DNA from 4 places in the Sphingomonas arabinosi genome. Region 1 is predicted to be linked to each of the others. Evidence: predicted binding sites of a transcription regulator. Region 1 holds the regulator's gene; each other region holds the start of a gene.
What was found. The regulator LexA, encoded in region 1, represses DNA repair genes until DNA is damaged. The targets are predictions, from matches to a motif close to GTTCCNCNCTTGTTCT.
Positions count from the first base shown of each region.

Region 2: U1708_RS15435 (ATP-dependent helicase) is a predicted target of LexA. The motif match lies at 1,841-1,856, and genes of this name have one in related genera.
Region 3: recA (recombinase RecA) is a predicted target of LexA. The motif match lies at 2,807-2,822, and genes of this name have one in related genera.
Region 4: U1708_RS17040 (ImuA family protein) is a predicted target of LexA. The motif match lies at 1,517-1,532, and genes of this name have one in related genera.

Region 1 is NZ_JAXOJN010000002.1:542,358-546,566, reverse strand. Features, by position in the region: gene U1708_RS05350 (ComEC/Rec2 family competence protein) at 1-2,041, shown strand, start outside; gene lexA (transcriptional repressor LexA) at 2,032-2,706, opposite strand; gene U1708_RS05340 (molybdopterin molybdotransferase MoeA) at 2,775-3,956, opposite strand.
Region 2 is NZ_JAXOJN010000010.1:44,458-48,666, reverse strand. Features, by position in the region: gene U1708_RS15435 (ATP-dependent helicase) at 1-1,763, opposite strand, end outside; gene U1708_RS15430 (GFA family protein) at 1,874-2,269, shown strand; gene U1708_RS15425 (UrcA family protein) at 2,472-2,801, shown strand; gene U1708_RS15420 (inorganic phosphate transporter) at 2,990-4,209, shown strand, end outside.
Region 3 is NZ_JAXOJN010000003.1:62,123-66,331, forward strand. Features, by position in the region: gene U1708_RS06020 (glutathione S-transferase family protein) at 1-276, opposite strand, end outside; gene U1708_RS06025 (class I SAM-dependent methyltransferase) at 273-1,130, opposite strand; gene recA (recombinase RecA) at 1,657-2,730, opposite strand; gene U1708_RS06035 (4-(cytidine 5'-diphospho)-2-C-methyl-D-erythritol kinase) at 3,312-4,209, opposite strand, start outside.
Region 4 is NZ_JAXOJN010000013.1:12,728-16,936, forward strand. Features, by position in the region: gene U1708_RS17015 (SOS response-associated peptidase family protein) at 1-59, opposite strand, end outside; gene U1708_RS17020 (hypothetical protein) at 61-354, opposite strand; gene U1708_RS17025 (HU family DNA-binding protein) at 426-695, opposite strand; gene U1708_RS17030 (hypothetical protein) at 737-913, shown strand; gene U1708_RS17035 (hypothetical protein) at 910-1,356, opposite strand; gene U1708_RS17040 (ImuA family protein) at 1,553-2,314, shown strand; gene U1708_RS17045 (Y-family DNA polymerase) at 2,229-4,013, shown strand; gene U1708_RS17050 (error-prone DNA polymerase) at 4,010-4,209, shown strand, end outside.

The DNA.
Region 1 (4,209 bases):
GTTGCCGGACCCGGCGGCGTGGTGCGTCGCGGTGCTGCTGTTGGTCGCAGGCGGGTTGGCATGTCTGGCCGTGGGGCAGGGCGGGCGTGCGGCGCGCGCGCTGGCGATCGGGTTGCTGACGGCGGCGCTGGGGCTCGGGTTGATCTGGGCGCGGTCGGAATGGGTGGCGCGGCCGGTTCTGGGCGGTCCGACGATCGCAATTTTCTCGGCGAAGGTCGAGGCGATCGAGCCACTGGTGGCGCGGAAGCTGGTGCGGCTGACGGTATTGCCGGTGGGGAAGGGGGTGGAGACCGGCGGGCAGCCGGTCGCCTTGCCGTACCGCGTCCGCGTCAATCTGGCGGAAGCGGATGCGCCGAAGCTGCTGGGGACGGGGGCGGTCATCCAGTTGCGAGCACGGCTGATGCCACCGCCGCTCCCCGCGGTGCCGGGCGCCTACGACTTCGCGCGCGTCGCATGGTTCGGCGGGATCGGTGCGACCGGGCGTGGCTTCGCACCGGTGGTCGTGACAAGGCCGAGCGAATCGGGGGCCGGCATCCGCGTCGCGCTGTCGCACCATATTGTATCGCGGCTGGATGGCAGCGCGGGCGGAATCGCCGCAGCGCTTGCGACCGGCGACGTCGGCGCGATCAGCGAGGAGGATTCGGAGGCGATGCGTCGGGCGGGTCTCGCGCATTTGCTGTCGGTGAGCGGATTGCACATCACTGCGGCGGTGGCGGCGACAATGCTGATCGTGTTGCGTCTGCTGGCGCTCAGTCCGTGGCTGGCCTTGCACGCGCGACTGCCGGTGATTGCCGCGTTGGCGGGTGCGGCGGCAGCTATCGGCTATACGTTGCTGACTGGCAGCCAGGTTCCGACGATCCGGTCCTGCGTCGCGGCGCTGCTCGTGCTGGCGGCGCTGGCGATGGGGCGCGAGGCGATGACGTTGCGGCTCGTCGCGGCGGGGGCGGCGTGCGTCATGCTGGTGTTGCCCGAATCGGCGGCGGGGCCGAGCTTCCAACTGTCGTTCGCGGCGATCACCGCGATCATGGCGCTGCACGAACATCCGGTGATCCGCGCGTTCTTCGGGCCGCATGACGAGGGGCGAGGGCGCAAGCTGGCGCGGGGCGTCGCGTCGTTGTTGCTGACGGGGCTGCTGGTCGAATTCGCGCTGATGCCGATCGCGGTGTATCATTTCCACAAGGCCGGGCTGTACGGGGCGTTCGCCAACATCGTCGCGATTCCGTTGACGACATTCGTCGTGATGCCGTTGGAAGCGCTCGCGTTGCTGCTCGACGCCGGCGGCTTGGGCGCGCCGATCTGGTGGCTGGTGCAGCGCTCGCTCGATGTGCTTTTGTGGCTTGCACATATCGTCGCTGGCGCCCCCGGTTCGGTGCGGTCCTTGCCGGCGATGCCGACGGCGGCGTTTGCGCTGATGGTCGTTGGAGGGATTTGGATTGCATTGTGGCGGACGCGGTTGCGGCGATTGGGACTGCTGCCGCTGGTGGCCGGAGCGATCTGGGCGCTGACGACGCCGGCGCCTGACGTTCTCGTTACGGGTGACGGTCGCCATGTTGCGGTGCGGACGGCGGCGGGGTTGGCTATGCTGCGTGATCGGGCTGGGGACTATACGCGGGACATGCTCGCCGAGAATGGCGGGGTGGATGGCGAGCCGCTGTTGCTCGCGGATCAGCTCGACGCTCGATGTAGTCATGATCTATGCGTCACCGATATCGCCGCTCGGGGAAGGATGTGGCGGATCCTCGCGACCCGCAGCGCTTATATGGTGCCGATCGGCGAACTGATCGCCGCCTGTCGCAGCGCTGACGTCGTGGTCAGCGAACGCGGTCTGCCGAAACGTTGCGTGCCTCGGTGGCTGAAGCTGGATCGCCGCGTTCTGCGACGGACGGGCGGGGTCGCGCTGACCTTGAGGACGGGGACGGTCGTAACGATACTGAATGCGGGCGATCGCCATTCCTGGCGCGATCCGCCTGTTCTTGAGCGTGCCGCGCGCTCGTTCAGTTCGCGGCACGCTCGGCTCCGCGATGGAGCGGTTCAGTCGTAGCGGCGGAGGATGCCGGAGAGTTTGCCTTGGACGCGAACCTGCGCGGGGGCGTAGCGTTGGGGGTCGTAGGCGCGGTTGGCCGGGTCGAGGCGGACCATGGCGCCTTCGCGGCGGAAGTATTTCAGGGTGGCTTCGCTGTCTTCGATCAGCGCGACCACGATCTCGCCGTCTCGGGCGGTCTCGGTGCGGCGGATCAGCGCGTAGTCACCGTCGAGGATGCCGGCTTCGACCATCGAATCGCCGGAGACTTCGAGCGCGTAGTGTTCGCCGGTGCCGAGCAGCGCGGCGGGGACGGCTAGCATCGTGCTGCCTTCGAACGCCTCGATAGGGACGCCGGCGGCGATGCGGCCATGGAGGGGTATCTCGATGACGTCGTTGGCCGGTTGTGGCGTGGCGGCGGTGGGGGCCGCCTTGACGTTCGACGCCTTCGACGGCGCCTTTTTCTCCGCACGCTCCGGCATGCGCAGCACTTCGAGCGCGCGCGCGCGGTTCGGCAGGCGGCGGATGAAGTTGCGCTCCTCGAGCGCGCTGATCAGACGGTGGACGCCTGACTTCGACTTGAGGTCGAGCGCATCCTTCATCTCCTCGAACGACGGCGAGACGCCGGTTTCGTTGAGGCGATCGTTGATGAAGCAGACGAGTTCGTGCTGCTTGCGCGTGAGCATGGCGGTTCTCCGTCCGGAACAGACTGGGAACTTCTATGGAACATAATTAACGCCGTCAAGCGTCCGTATCACGCGATAACGAGGATTTCCGCCGATTCGCCTGTCCGTGCCACCGGCGCATTGCCGGCGCGGACGATCAGGCAGGTCGAGCGGGCGAGCGTGAGGAGCATCGAGCTGTCCTGGATCGTCGAGGCATAGGCCTTGCCGTCGCGCAGTTCGGCGCGGAGATAGTCGGTGCGGGCATTGTTGGCGGGGAGGTCTTCGCCGAGCAGCGCGTGGGTCGACTGGGGGAGCGGGTCGCGCGCACCGGCCATGTGCGCGACGACCGGCTTCACGAACAGCGTTGCGGTGACGAACGCGGATACCGGGTTGCCGGGGAGACCGAGCACCATCATCTCGCCGATCCGGCCAGCCATCATCGGCTTGCCGGGGCGCAGTGCGATCCGCCAGAAATCGATGGAGCCGCCGGCCGCCTCGATTGCGGGGCGGACCAGGTCGTGGTCGCCGACCGAGGCGCCGCCTGTGGTGACCAGCAGGTCGGCCTGGACGCTGGCAAAGGCCTCGCGCAGGACTTCGAGATTGTCGGGAAGGATGCCGAGGTCGACGATGTCCACGGGCATGTCGGCGAGCATTGCCGCCAACATGATGCCGTTTGATTCGGGCAGTGCGACGCCGTCGGTCGTCGAGCCGGGGGGGACGAGTTCGTCGCCGGTGGCGGCAACGGCGACGCGGACGCGGCGGTTGACGGTGAGGCTGCCGTGGCCGCCGGTCGCGGCGACGGCGATGCGCGCGGGGCTGAGGCGGTCGCCGGCGGCGATCAGGCGGGTGCCGGTCGAGAAGTCGAGGCCTTTGCGGCGGGTGTTGCGGCCGAATGTCGGCGGACCTTCGCCGGCTAGGATCAGCGTTGCGCCGTCCCGTTCGGCTTCTTCCTGGACCATGACGGTGTCGGCGCCGTCGGGCACCGCGGCGCCGGTGAAGATGCGGGTGGCCTGGCCAGGGGCGACTTTGCCGGTGAAGGGGCGGCCGGCGGCGCTTTCGCCGATGACTTTCCAGGGGCCGGGGAGGTCTTCGAAGCGGATCGCATAGCCGTCCATCGCCGAGAGGTCGGCGGCGGGCTGCGTGCGGCGGGCGAGGATGTCCTCTGCGGCCCAGCGGCCGGCGGCTTCGCGTAAAGCCACAGCCTCACTGCCGACGCGGGGGGCCATGGCGAAGAGGCGGGTCTGGGCTTCGGCGACGGGGACTAGGGTCATGCGTAAGACTCTGTTTTCGGGCGTTTCTGAAAAGTGAAGTATAGGAAGTATAGACGCTGGGAGCAGTTTGGCGGTTTGCGCCTTGGGGCGGTTTCGTATGGGGGAAGCGCAGGGTGCGTGGGTATGTTCCGTGCTTTGCCATGGGTCTGGTGTGTAGGACAGGTGTTGTTGGGTTAGCGGGTGTGGGGTGCGGGCCCGCTAGGGGCGTTGGTGGCTCGGCGAGCGAGCAGTCTGGCTCGATCGATATCATACG
Region 2 (4,209 bases), on a different contig from region 1:
TCGTCGAGCGAGCGCTGTGACGGGAACAGGCCCTCTTCCCAGCCGACCAGGAACACGGTGTCGTATTCGAGGCCCTTCGCCGCGTGGATCGTCATGATCGTGACCTGCGGATCCTGCGCACCGCCCTCGTTGTCCATCACCAGCGACACGTGTTCGAGGAACGCGCCGAGCGAGTCGTATTCCTCCATCGCGCGGACGAGTTCGCTAAGGTTCTCAAGACGGCCGGTGGCTTCGACCGACTTTTCGGCCTGGTACATCGCGGTGTAGCCGCTCTCGTCGAGCAACTGTCGCGCAAGTTCGGCGTGCGGCAGGCTGGTCGCCATGTCGCGCCAGCGGGCGATGTCGCCGACCAATCGGCCCAGCGACTTCTTCGCCGCACCGGTCAGTTCGTCAGTGTCGAGGATGCGCGCGGCGGCGGTGGTCAGCGGCGTGCCGGTGGCGCGCGCGAGCTGGTGGATGCGCGCGACCGCCTTGTCGCCGAGGCCGCGCTTGGGGACGTTGACGATTCGTTCGAAGGCAAGGTCGTCCGCGGGTTGGTTGACGACGCGGAGGTAGGCCAGCGCATCGCGGATCTCGGCGCGTTCGTAGAAGCGGAAGCCGCCGACGATCTTGTACGGCATGCCGATCGCGATGAAGCGGTCCTCGAACTCGCGCGTCTGGTGCTGCGCGCGGACCAGAATCGCGACCTCGTCTAGGCTCTTTCCGGAGCGGCGGACGATGTCGATTTCCTCGCCGACGCGCCGCGCTTCCTCGGGACCGTCCCAGACGCCGATGACCTTCACCTTCTCGCCCACGTCGCGCTCGGTCCACAGCTGTTTCCCCAGCCGTCCGCCGTTGTTCGCGATCACGCCCGAGGCGGCGCCGAGAATGTGCGGCGTGCTGCGGTAATTCTGTTCGAGGCGGATGACCTTGGCGCCCGGAAAGTCGCGCTCGAACTTCAGGATGTTCTCGACCTGCGCGCCGCGCCACGAATAGATCGACTGGTCGTCGTCGCCGACGCAGGCGATGTTCTTGCGCTCCTGCGCGAGCAGCCGCAGCCAGAGATATTGCGACGAGTTGGTGTCCTGATACTCGTCGACCATGATGTATTTGAAGCGCTGCTGGTACAGGCTCAGCACGTCGCGGTGCGTCTTCAGGATGACGAGCATGTGGAGCAGCAGGTCGCCGAAATCGCACGCGTTCAGCGCGATCAGGCGGGCTTGGTATTGCTGGTACAGCTCACCGCCGCGGCCGTTGGCGTAGCGTTCGCTCTCGCCCGCATCGATATCGGCCGGGACGAGGCCCTTGTTCTTCCACTGGTCTATCAGCCCGGCAAGGCTGCGTGTCGGGAAGCGCTTCTCGTCGATGTCGGCGGCGAGGATGAGTTGCTTCAACAGCCGCAACTGGTCGTCGGTATCGAGGATCGTGAAGTTCGATTGCAGCCCGACGAGTTCGGCGTGGCGGCGCAGCATCTTCGCGGCGATCGCGTGGAACGTGCCGAGCCACGGCATCCCCTCGACCGCGTCGCCGACGAGGCGGCCGACGCGCTCGCGCATCTCGCGTGCGGCCTTGTTGGTGAAGGTGACGCTCAGGATCTCCGACGGCCACGCCTTCCTGGTGAAGATCAGGTGCGCGAGGCGGGCGGTCAGCGCCGCGGTCTTGCCGGTACCGGCGCCGGCTATGATGAGGACGGGACCGTCGGTGGTCAGCACCGCCTCGCGCTGCGGCGGATTGAGGCCGCGGAGATAGGGGGGCTCGGCTTGCGGCGCGGACGTTTGGGCGATCTGGTTCACCGGTGAACAGGTAGGGAACGGGGGGCGATGGGGCAAGCGAGTAACGCTTGCGCGGGGCGACGATGCGTGGAACAAGTGAGGAACATTGCAGGGGGACGGACATGCTGGCGGGACGATGTCATTGCGGAGCGATCAGCTATGTCGCGACGGGGGAACCCGAGCATCATGCGCTGTGCCATTGCAGCGATTGCCGACGGAGCGCGGGGGCGCCGATGGTGGGCTGGATCGCGTTCAAGACCGAGCAGCTGACGATCTCCGGTGATCCGGTGACGTATGAATCGTCGACGAACGGCCGGCGGCAGTTCTGCGGACGGTGTGGAACGGGGCTTTTCTACACCAACGCCGAGCATCTGCCGGGGATCATCGACGTGCAATCCTGCACGCTGGACGATCCCGAGGCGGTGGCGCCGGGCGCGCATATCCAGGTGGCCGATCGCTTGGCGTGGATGGCTGACGTGACCGCGCTGCCGGCGTTCGAGCGGTATCCCGGTATGTGATCATACGTCCGAGATAGATTTTCGACGCGTCGTCGGACCGTCGCCGAACCGTCGCGCGGGCGTCATGAAGTGCGCCTAGGGGATGCGCAGCGACGAGGTTCGTCGTCGGAGATGCCACATCCAGAAAGGCGTCCCGACGCGCTGGCGCCGTCGCCCGCAGGCCGAGCCCTGCGGACCGCAGGACCATTTGAGGAACATCATCATGAAGCTTTTCATCAGCGTCGCTTCGGCGGCGATCGTCGGCGCGTGCCTGTTTTCCACGGCTGCGTCGGCGAGTTCCGGGCGCGAGCCGGTGTCGGTACGCGTGTCGCGCGCCGGGCTCGACCTGACCAGCGACGCCGGGCGGACCGCGTTCCAGCGCCGGCTGAGATCGGCGATCGCCAGCGCCTGCCAGCCACGTAGCGGTGGGCTCGACGCGCTCGCCGATGCGCAGCGGTGCCGCAGGGAAATGACCGCGGATGCTGGCGTGAAGATGGCGGTGTTGTTTGGGCGTAGTGGGACGCAGATCGCGAGCATCGGTACGGCTCGGTGAACCAGCGCGCGGCGAACTGATCTTTCGGCGGAGTCGCTGCGACGATCCTCCCCGCAAGGGGGAGGATCGTTAGGGGTGGCGTCCCAAATCAGGGCGAACCATCGCCTGATCTATATCTGTCATAAGATTGTCATCGTAAGGGCCGACTGCACATTCCCATGGCAACCTCCACATTTGCACCCGACGCGATGACGGCTGATTCGGCCGCTACGGCGCCAGCGCTGCACACCGGTCCCAAGCTCGATCATTCGCTGCATCCGTCGGGGCGGTGGATCTTCCTTGCCGTCCTGATCGGCGGGCTGGCCTATGCCGGGTTCAGCATCGCGTTCGACACCGCACAGGTCGGCGAGAGCCTGGCTGGCGGAGCGTTCGCGTTCCTCGCGCTGGCGTTGCTGATCGCGCTCGGGTTCGAGTTCGTGAACGGGTTCCACGATACCGCCAACGCGGTCGCCACCGTCATCTATACGCACTCGATGCCCGCGCCGTTCGCGGTCGTCTGGTCGGGGTTCTTCAACTTCCTCGGCGTGATGCTGTCTTCGGGCGCGGTGGCGTATTCGATCGTCACGCTGTTGCCGGTCGACCTGATCCTGAACGTCGGCAGCGTCGGCGGGTTCGCGATGATCTTCGCGCTGCTGCTCGCGGCGATCCTGTGGAACCTGGCGACCTGGGCGGTCGGGCTGCCCAATTCGTCGAGCCATGCGCTGATCGGCTCGATCCTGGGCGTCGGGCTAGCCAACCAACTGATCAATGGCGGCGGGGCCGATGGGACGTCGGGCGTCGACATGGTCCAGGTCTGGAAAGTGCTCTCCGCGCTCGCGTTCAGCCCGATCGTCGGGTTCGTCGGCGCGCTGCTGATGCTGCTCGTGATGAAGCGGTTCCTGCGCGACAAGAAACTGTACGAGGCGCCCGAGGGCCAGACGCCGCCGCCGCGCGGCATCCGGGCGCTGCTGATCGGCACCTGCACGGCGGTCAGCTTCGCGCATGGCAGCAACGACGGACAGAAGGGCATGGGGCTGATCATGCTCATCCTGATCGGTTGCGCGCCGACTGCCTATGCGCTGAACCGGACGATGCCCGAGAGCGCGATGCCGGCGTTCGTGCAGACCGCGCAATCGGCGTCGGCGGCGTACCGCGCGCATGCCGACGGTGCGCCGGCGGATGTCGGTACGGCGCGTGCGCAGGTCACGCAGGCGCTGAAGACCAAGCACGTCGCCGACCCGGTCATCTATGGCGCGTTGGCGGCGTTGTCGGACGACGTGTCGAGCCGGATCGAGGGCTATGGGTCGCTCGGCAAGGTGCCCGCCGCGGCGACGCCGAACCTTCGTAACGACATGTACCTCGTGCTCGATACGACCAAGCTGATCGCCGAAGACAAGTCCGCGCAGAGCCGCTTTACCGCGCAGGAGAT
Region 3 (4,209 bases), on a different contig from region 1:
GCGTAGGGCGTCGGCGCGTTTGGCGGGGGCGCCTAGCCTGCCGTCCGCCTTGTCTACGAGATATTCGACGATCGCGCCGGTCTCGGCGACTACGGCCCCGTCATCCTCAATCACCGGCGACTTGCCTAGAGGGTGGACTTTCTTGAGCTCTGGCGGGGCGAGCATGGTCTGCTTGTTCCGCTCGTAGCGCTTGATCTCGTAGGGGAGGCCGAGTTCCTCGAGCATCCACAGGATACGCTGCGATCGCGAGTTTTCGAGGTGGTGGACGGTTATCATGCTGGCTCCCCTGTCGAATATTCAGCCGATTTGCGCGCGGTCCAGATCCAGGCGGCGGCGGGGAATTCCACCGTGGTGCCGTTGCCGTGACGTTCGCAGACCTGGGTGAGACGCGCGATGTGGCGCCCGCGTTCCTCCGGGGCGGCGTCGCGGATGGCCGAGGCGGCGGGGCCGATGCGGCGGAAATAATCGACGGCGTCGGCTACGGGATCGGCGCCCTCGCCTGCCCTGTAGGCGAAGTCGATACGCTCTGGCGGGGCGGCCTGCCAGCCCGCGTTCTCGAGGATCGTCTCGACTTGGGTTGGATCGGCGAACGCGAAGGGACCCGGTGCTGTGCTTGCCGGGGCGTCCGCGTCGCCGCCGGTTGCGGTTATGGTTTCGGTGGCCCAGCGGTTGGCGGTGCGTTCGGCGAAACAGGAAAAGACCAGCGTTGCGCCGGGTGCGGCGGCTTCGGCGAGCGCCGTAAAGGCTGCGACGGGGTCTGCGAAGAACATGACGCCGTGGCGCGAGACGTAGAGATTTGTCGGGGCGTGGTTCGGGGCGGCGACGGTGATGTCGGCGCATTCGAAGCTGGCGTTCGCTTGGGTTGCGGCGCGGTGTCTGGCGATCTCGATCAGGTTTGGCGAGAGATCAATGCCGTTCAGGGTCGCGTTCGGGAGGGCTTGCGCGGTGGCTAAGGTGGTTGCTCCGGCGCCGCAGCCTATGTCGATGATCTTGCGGGTTCGGGGAGTGGCAGCGGCGAGGATCGCCGCGTTCAAATGCGGGGTCAGGTTGGTGAAACTGCGGTCGGTTCGGCGCCATTCTTCGGCCCAGACGTCGCCTATTCTGCCGGTCCAGTCATAGGCTGTGGTCATGGGTTGGGGTGCTTTACGGATGCGGTTTCGGGGCGGTGGTTTGGAGTGAAGTATAGGAAGTATAGACGCTGGCGTGGGTTTGGCGTTGGGGTAATTTGAGACGTCGCGGGGCCTGTTGTGTTGCTTTGCGCGGTCGTCTGCCCTTCCTTGTTTCCCCGCGAAGGCGGGGATCCAGTCTGGGCTCCCGCCTTCGCGGGAGAACAAGGAGGCGGTGCAGCCGTTCGGTAGGAACCGCTACCCCGGCGCAGGCCGGGGCCCAGCTGGGAGCCGTATGTAACGAAAGATCGCGCTTCGTTATTGCCACCTTTCCGACTGGGCCCCGGCCTTCGCCGGGGTGGAGCGTTGGGGAGCCGTGCGGTGCGATCCAATGCCGGTGTCGGTGCAAAGCCGGTGACGGTGTTGGTGCGAAGCCGGCGCCAATGCCACCACGCATGACGCATCACGCACCGCGTGCCGCGTGCCCTCACCCTCCCATTGCGAGGGCAATGGGCCCCTCCCTCTCCCCTTAGGGAGAGGGGTTTAGGGGTTATACGTCGTCTTCGGCGTCGGGGCCCGCCATCATTTCCTCGGCGACCTTGTCGGTGCGCGCCCGGATCTGCTTTTCGAGGCGGTCGGCGGTTTCGGGGTTATCCTTGAGGAACGTCTTCGAGTTCTCGCGGCCCTGACCGAGGCGGACGCTGTCGTAGCTGAACCACGCGCCCGATTTCTCGACGAGGCCGGCCTTGACGCCGAGATCGAGGATCTCGCCGAGCTTGGAGACGCCCTGCCCGTACATGATGTCGAATTCGACCTGCTTGAACGGCGGGGCGACCTTGTTCTTGACGACCTTCACGCGCGTCTGGTTGCCGGTGACCTCTTCGCCGGCCTTGATCGCGCCGATGCGGCGGATGTCGAGGCGGACCGAGGCGTAGAACTTCAGCGCGTTGCCACCAGTCGTCGTCTCGGGGTTGCCGTACATGACGCCGATCTTCATGCGGAGCTGGTTGATGAAGATCACCATGCAGCGCGAGCGACTGATCGAGCCGGTGAGCTTGCGCAGCGACTGCGACATCAGGCGGGCCTGGAGGCCAACATGGCTGTCGCCCATCTCGCCTTCGATTTCCGCGCGCGGCACGAGGGCCGCGACTGAGTCGACCACGAGCACGTCGATCGCGTTCGAGCGGACCAGCGTGTCGACGATCTCAAGCGCCTGCTCGCCGGTGTCGGGCTGCGACACGATCAGCTCGTCGATGTTGACGCCGAGCTTTTTCGCATAGACCGGGTCGAGCGCGTGCTCGGCATCGACGAACGCCGCAGTGCCGCCGCCCTTCTGCGCCTCGGCGATCACGTGGAGCGCGAGCGTGGTCTTGCCCGAGCTTTCCGGACCGTAGATCTCGATCACGCGGCCGCGCGGCAGGCCGCCGACGCCAAGCGCGATGTCGAGCCCGAGCGAGCCGGTCGAGATGACCTCGACCTGCATGGTTTCCTTCGAGCCCAGGCGCATCGCCGAGCCCTTGCCGAACGCGCGGTCGATCTGCGCGAGCGCGGCGTCGAGCGCCTTCTGGCGGTCGTTGGTTGCGGTTGCCATGCCGGTGTCGATCACTTTCAGATTAGCGGCCATTGATAAGCTCCCATCGCTAAAGCAAGCGCGCGCGCCATTCAACGCGTCAAACACCATGTATTCTATTTGTTCTTGGGGAACAAGTAGAGAACGTTGGGTTTGGAGGGAATTTTGCGGTGGCTAGGTCTCGCGCGGGTTCGCGAGGCCACGGCTTGAGGTGAGATGGTGGCTATCTGAATCGGATAGGTCGCCTACCGGCGGGCGCTGGGTCTTGGTGTAGAGGTTGGAATGATGAAGTGCGGCGGTCGTCAGCGGCGTTTTCCAATTGGGCCCCGGCCTTCGCCGGGGTGGTGGTTTGGTCATGGGACATATCGGCGGGCCGGGGACGACGGGTTCGGCACCTTGCGTGATTAGGTCAAGATCGGTTCGGGTTGTTTGGGAGTGGGCTCGTGCTGGTCGATTCGTCGGCGGTTTCGATACGGGTCCTGGTTGGCGGTTTGATTTGTGGCTCTGGATCCTGACTTTCGTCAGGATGACGGAGGTGGGGTGGTGGTGTGGCCGCGCCATCGCGCAGTCGTCGCATCGCGGGCCGCGGGGTCGCGGGGTCTTGGGGTGACTGACTATTAGCGGTGCCATTTCGTTCAGGCCAAGGTCGTCGCGAGGGTCCACCAGCCGTGAGCGCGAGCGGCGGTTGTGGCGGTGTCTAGGGCTTCGGGGGTTTCGAACAGGGCGAAGCAGGTGGCGCCGGAGCCGGACATTCTGGACAGGAGGACGCCTTGGGCTGTGTCCAGGAGGGCTCGGACCTGGGCAATTTCGGGGGCTAGCGCCAGCGCGGGGGGTTCCAGGTCGTTGCGGCCGGCTTTGGCGCGCGTGAGAAGGTCGCCTTCGGGGATCGGGCCCCGGTCCTGGCCGTCCCACGTCTTGAAGACTGCCGCGGTCGAGACGGCGACGCCCGGGTTCACGAGCAGGAGCGGCGTGCCGGACAGGCCTTCGAGGTTCGTGAGGGTGTCGCCTTTGCCGGTGCCGAGCGTGGTGCGGTTGGCGAGGCAGGCGGGGACGTCTGCGCCGAGCTTTGCGGCGATTTCAAGGAGGTGGGGGTCGGTTGTCGGTATCCCGTGGAGGCGGGCCAGCGCTCGGAGGGTGGCGGCGGCGTCGGCCGAGCCGCCGCCTATGCCGGAAGCAATGGGGAGGTGCTTTTCGAGGGTTATGGCGTGGTGGGTGTTGGGGGCGAAGGCGGTGGTGAAGGCGTCGGCGGCGGCGGTTACCAAATTGCCTTGCCAGGGGGCGGCGCCTGGGGTGGCGTTGGGCGCGTGCGGCGCTTCGTTATTTGCCGTTCCCGATTGGGCCCCGGCGTTCGCCGGGGGGGTGTTGGGGGGGGAGAGTAGTGCTGCGGCGAAGGGGCCGGTTATGGTAAAACTGTTGGTTTGGGCGGGTTCCACCGTGATCATGTCGCCGTCCGTGGCGAAGGCGAAGAGGGTTTCGAGGTCGTGGTAGCCGTCGGGGCGGCGACGGCGGACGTGGAGGGCCAGGTTGATCTTT
Region 4 (4,209 bases), on a different contig from region 1:
TTCCTACGCTCGGTCGGACGCCAGATGCCTGCAAAGGCGAAGATCGGGCGGCTCCGCACGTCAAACCAGTGCAGCGGCTTGCCGTCTTCGCCAGAAGCTGGAGCTCAAGTTCCGCAAGTTCGTCACGTACTTGGTAAGCTTAACCGCAGGGTTGCGCGCGCTGGCCACCTGCGTTGGTACGCCCCATTCCATCCGCTCAAGCTTCCGCTCGTTGCCGTCCTGCACGATCACCTTGCCGTAGAACGGGGTCTTCTTGCCCGTCGGGAAGATGTCACCGATGGGGTATTCCTCGTCCTTCTCATAAGGAGGCCGGATACCGAAGGTGACCGCAAGGTCAGCTTCCTTCGCCGTCATACGATACCGGTTGCACACGAAGCGTATTCCTAGGGTTGGCGCCGGCGAGATCAGTCGCCGGCGCACAAGTCTTACATCTTGTCCTTCAGGCCCTTGGCGGCCGTGAACGCAACCTTCTTGGAAGCCGCGATCGTGATCGCCTCACCGGTGCCGGGGTTACGGCCCTCGCGCTCCGGGCGGTCCTTGACGGTGAACTTGCCGAACCCTGGAATGGTAACCTCTTCGCCCTTCACGGCTGCTGCCGCGATCTGGTCGAATACGGCGGTAATCGCCCTCTTTGCATCGGCTTCGTTCGAACCGGTCGCTTCCGCGACGCCCTTGGCCAGGTCACTTACGTTCATGCTATTCGTTCTCCATTGGAAACACCGGCGGGACCTTAGCCATGGCGAACGACGAGACAAAGACCGTACTGGACGACGCCAGCGTCGCGGCTGTGCGGCTGATGCTGAATAAGCTTGCCGATCACGACGTAGCCGAAGTCTATGAGGCCACCTCAGGGCGGGGGCCGGTCGCCGACCTCACAGCAGACGCGATGCGCGCCCGAAACATCGATCTTTAGTGGTTGGCGATGCGTTCGCGCGTGACGCGAGGATCCTCGTAGAGATCGCGGATCGCGCGGAGCCGAAAGACGTTCCACCAGCGCTGCCAGCGATGCTCAGCCGCATCATGGATCATGTGGCAGCGCTGACATAGTGCCTTGAGGTTCGAAGACGCGCTATTGCCGGGATCATGATCAAGGTGCGCGCACGCGAGGACGACATAAGTCACCCGGATCGACGCCAGCACGAACCCTGTTTTCATGGAGATACGCTTGCCGCGGTCCGACCGCCAGCATCGCACATCGGCATCCCACCAGCGTCCGTCGCCGAGATGGACCACCCGGCGGAGATGTGGTCGGCCGCATCCCTCGCACTTGGCGCCAGCGCGATCGAACCGAACCGTCTGCGACAGCTGCCGCCAGTCGATCGGGTAGAGCCAGCGGTTCTCGGGTCGGATCGGCATGACGATTCTATGAGTCACCCACCGGGCAAACGAAAGCGAATAATTCGCCATTTGTTGCCGTTCCGTATTTTTTTCGTTCCCCTTCGTGCGCCGAGGGGAAAGGGAGATCATCAGCCCGGATCGGGACGATCAAAGCGCTTGCAATGTTGGAGATGGTAACGGAACATAAGGGGAACGAGTAGAGTCTTAGACCATGATGTCCCCCGCCCCCGAGTCCCTTGCAACCAGCCTTGCCCAACTGCGGACGATCGCCACGCCGGTCACCGACTACCGCGTGCTGCCGTTCGGCGTGGCTGCTATCGACAGCAGACTTGGAGCTAAAGGCTTGCGTGCCGGCGCGCTTCACGAGGCGACGGCGCGTAGCGGATCACTGGCGGATGACGCCGCAACCACGTTGTTCCTTGCCGGTATTGCGGCGCGCGAGGCCGCCAATGCCAGCGGCCCTGTTTTGTGGGCCACGTGCCGCACCGACCTCTACGCACCGGCTTTGGCTCAGGCAGGTCTCTCCTCGTCCGATGTAATCTATGCTCAACCCTATGATGACGCGGCATTGCTCGCCGTGATCGAGGACGCAGTTCGCGACGGGACGCCATCCGCGATCATCGCGGAAGCCAACAAGGTGTCGATGGTTGCAACCCGCCGCCTGCAGCTAGTGGCGGCGGAATGCGATATGCCGGTGCTGTTGCTGCGTCGCCGACGTGGCCGTAACCAGGATCCTTTCTCGGAACCATCCGCCGCGTGGACACGCTGGCGGATTGGCTCCGTGCCTTCGGCGCGGCTGAAGGTCGCGGGTGTAGGACGCGCGAGATGGATGGTCGAACTGGCGCGGCAACGCGGCGGTGAGGGCTTTTCCCTTATACTGGAGGGCAGCGATGAGACGGGTCGTCTCGCTGTTCCTGCCGAACTTGGCCATCGAGCGGCTGAGACGGTTGGAACGGCCCGCTACGCGGCCGCCTGAGCGGCCCGCCTTGCAACTGCCGGTCGACGACGACCCGGGTACCTGTTCGGTGCCGCGGGGCGGCGGTTGGCGGCCTGGTGCCAGGTGGGCGCGGACCAGCGCGCAGTCGCGAGAAGAGGTCGAGGCGCAGATCGCGTCGCTTCCAGTTCACGCAAAGCCGCCCATGCGCGAGCTTGGCCGGCGATCGGAAGCGGCAAGCCACCCGTACAAGGCGGAAATGCCTACGCTGCTGGTCGTCCCGCCCCTCGTAGTACCAGTCCAGCACGCGCCGCTTGCTCTCGTCGGCAAGGTCGGTCGGCGGGAGGAGGTCGTCGCTGCCTGCACCGGCGCGCAGGCGCTCGGCATCCATTCCGGGATGGCCGCCACCCACGCCCGCGCGCTGGTGTCCGATCTCGACTTCCGTCCGGTCGAGCCGGAAGCCGATGCTGCGCTCCTTGATCGCCTTGCGCTGCTGGCGGTAAGGCGCTGGTCGCCGATCGCGGCTGTCACACCGGCTGATGGTCTCTGGATCGATCTCGCTGGCTGCGACCACCTCCACGGCGGGGAAGAGCGGTTCTGCCGTCGTCTGCTCGCCTTTTGCCGTCGTGCAGGCTTTACCGCGCGCGTGGCGGTCGCCGACACGCCGGGGGCCGCCCACGCGCTGGCCCGTTTTGGCAAAACCGATCTCACTCGCGTCGAGCCGCACGGCACAGTCGAGGCACTCAGCTCATTGCCCATAGCCGCATTGCGCCTGACGCCCACGGCGTTGAGTGCCGCGCGCAAATTCGGTTTCGAGCGGATCGCGGATCTCCTGCCGATCGCGCGCGGACCCCTCGCGCGCCGTCTCGGACTGCCGACCATCACACGCCTCGATCAGGCCTTGGGTGGTGTTGCAGAGCCAATTACCCCGCGAGAGGACATCGAGGTCCCTGCGGTCGAACGCCGGCTCCTAGAACCGATCAGCACGGCCGAGGCGATCGAACAGGTCATGGGTGACCTCTTGGGCGATCTTGTCGTGCTGCTGCAGGGGAAAGGCGTTGGCGCACGCTCGATCCGCCTGACGGGAATGCGCGTCGATGGCACCGAGCAAATCGTGGCGATCGGCACATCCCGGCCGACACGGGAGGTCTCTCACCTCCTGCGGCTGCTGAAGCTGCGGATCGAGCGCATCGATCCCGGCATGGGGCTCGAGCATTTTCAAATGGTGGCACCGCACACCGAGCAACTCGACGCGGTTGATCTCGGCGCCGTCCTCGCAGGCGAGACGCTGGTGCGCGACCCGGCGCGCCTGGTCGACCTGATCGCAGGCAGGATCGGAATGCACTCGGTCTTCCGTATCGCTCCCGTCGAAAGCCATGTCCCGGAGCGGGCTGTGGTCAAATCCGATCCTAACAAGCTGCCGGGAACATGGCCGGCTTGGAAGCGGCCGATCCGTCTCTTCGCGCATCCAGAGCCACTGCATCGCGTGATCGCCCTGATGCCCGACCAACCTCCGCGCCGCTTCGAGTGGCGCGGTACCACGTACAAGGTGGTTGGGGGCGACGGTCCCGAGCGCGTCCACGGTGAATGGTGGCGGCGCGACGCGGAAGTGTGGGCGGTCCGTGACTATTACCGCGTCGAGGACGAGACTGGTGGCCGCTACTGGGTTTTTCGCCGAGGCGATGGCTTCGAGGACGACACTGGCGATCTGTCCTGGTGGATGCACGGGGTCTTCGGATGACCCACTATGTCGAGCTTCAGGTGCTGACACACTTCTCGCTGCTGCGCGGTGCGTCCAGTCCGGACGAGCTGTTCGCGGCCGCAGCGGTGCTTGGGTATCCCTCGATCGGGATCAGCGACATCGGCACCGTGGCCGGCGTCGTGCGTGCGTGGGAAGCGCAGAAGGCGACAGGCGTCCGCTCGATCGCCGGCACGCG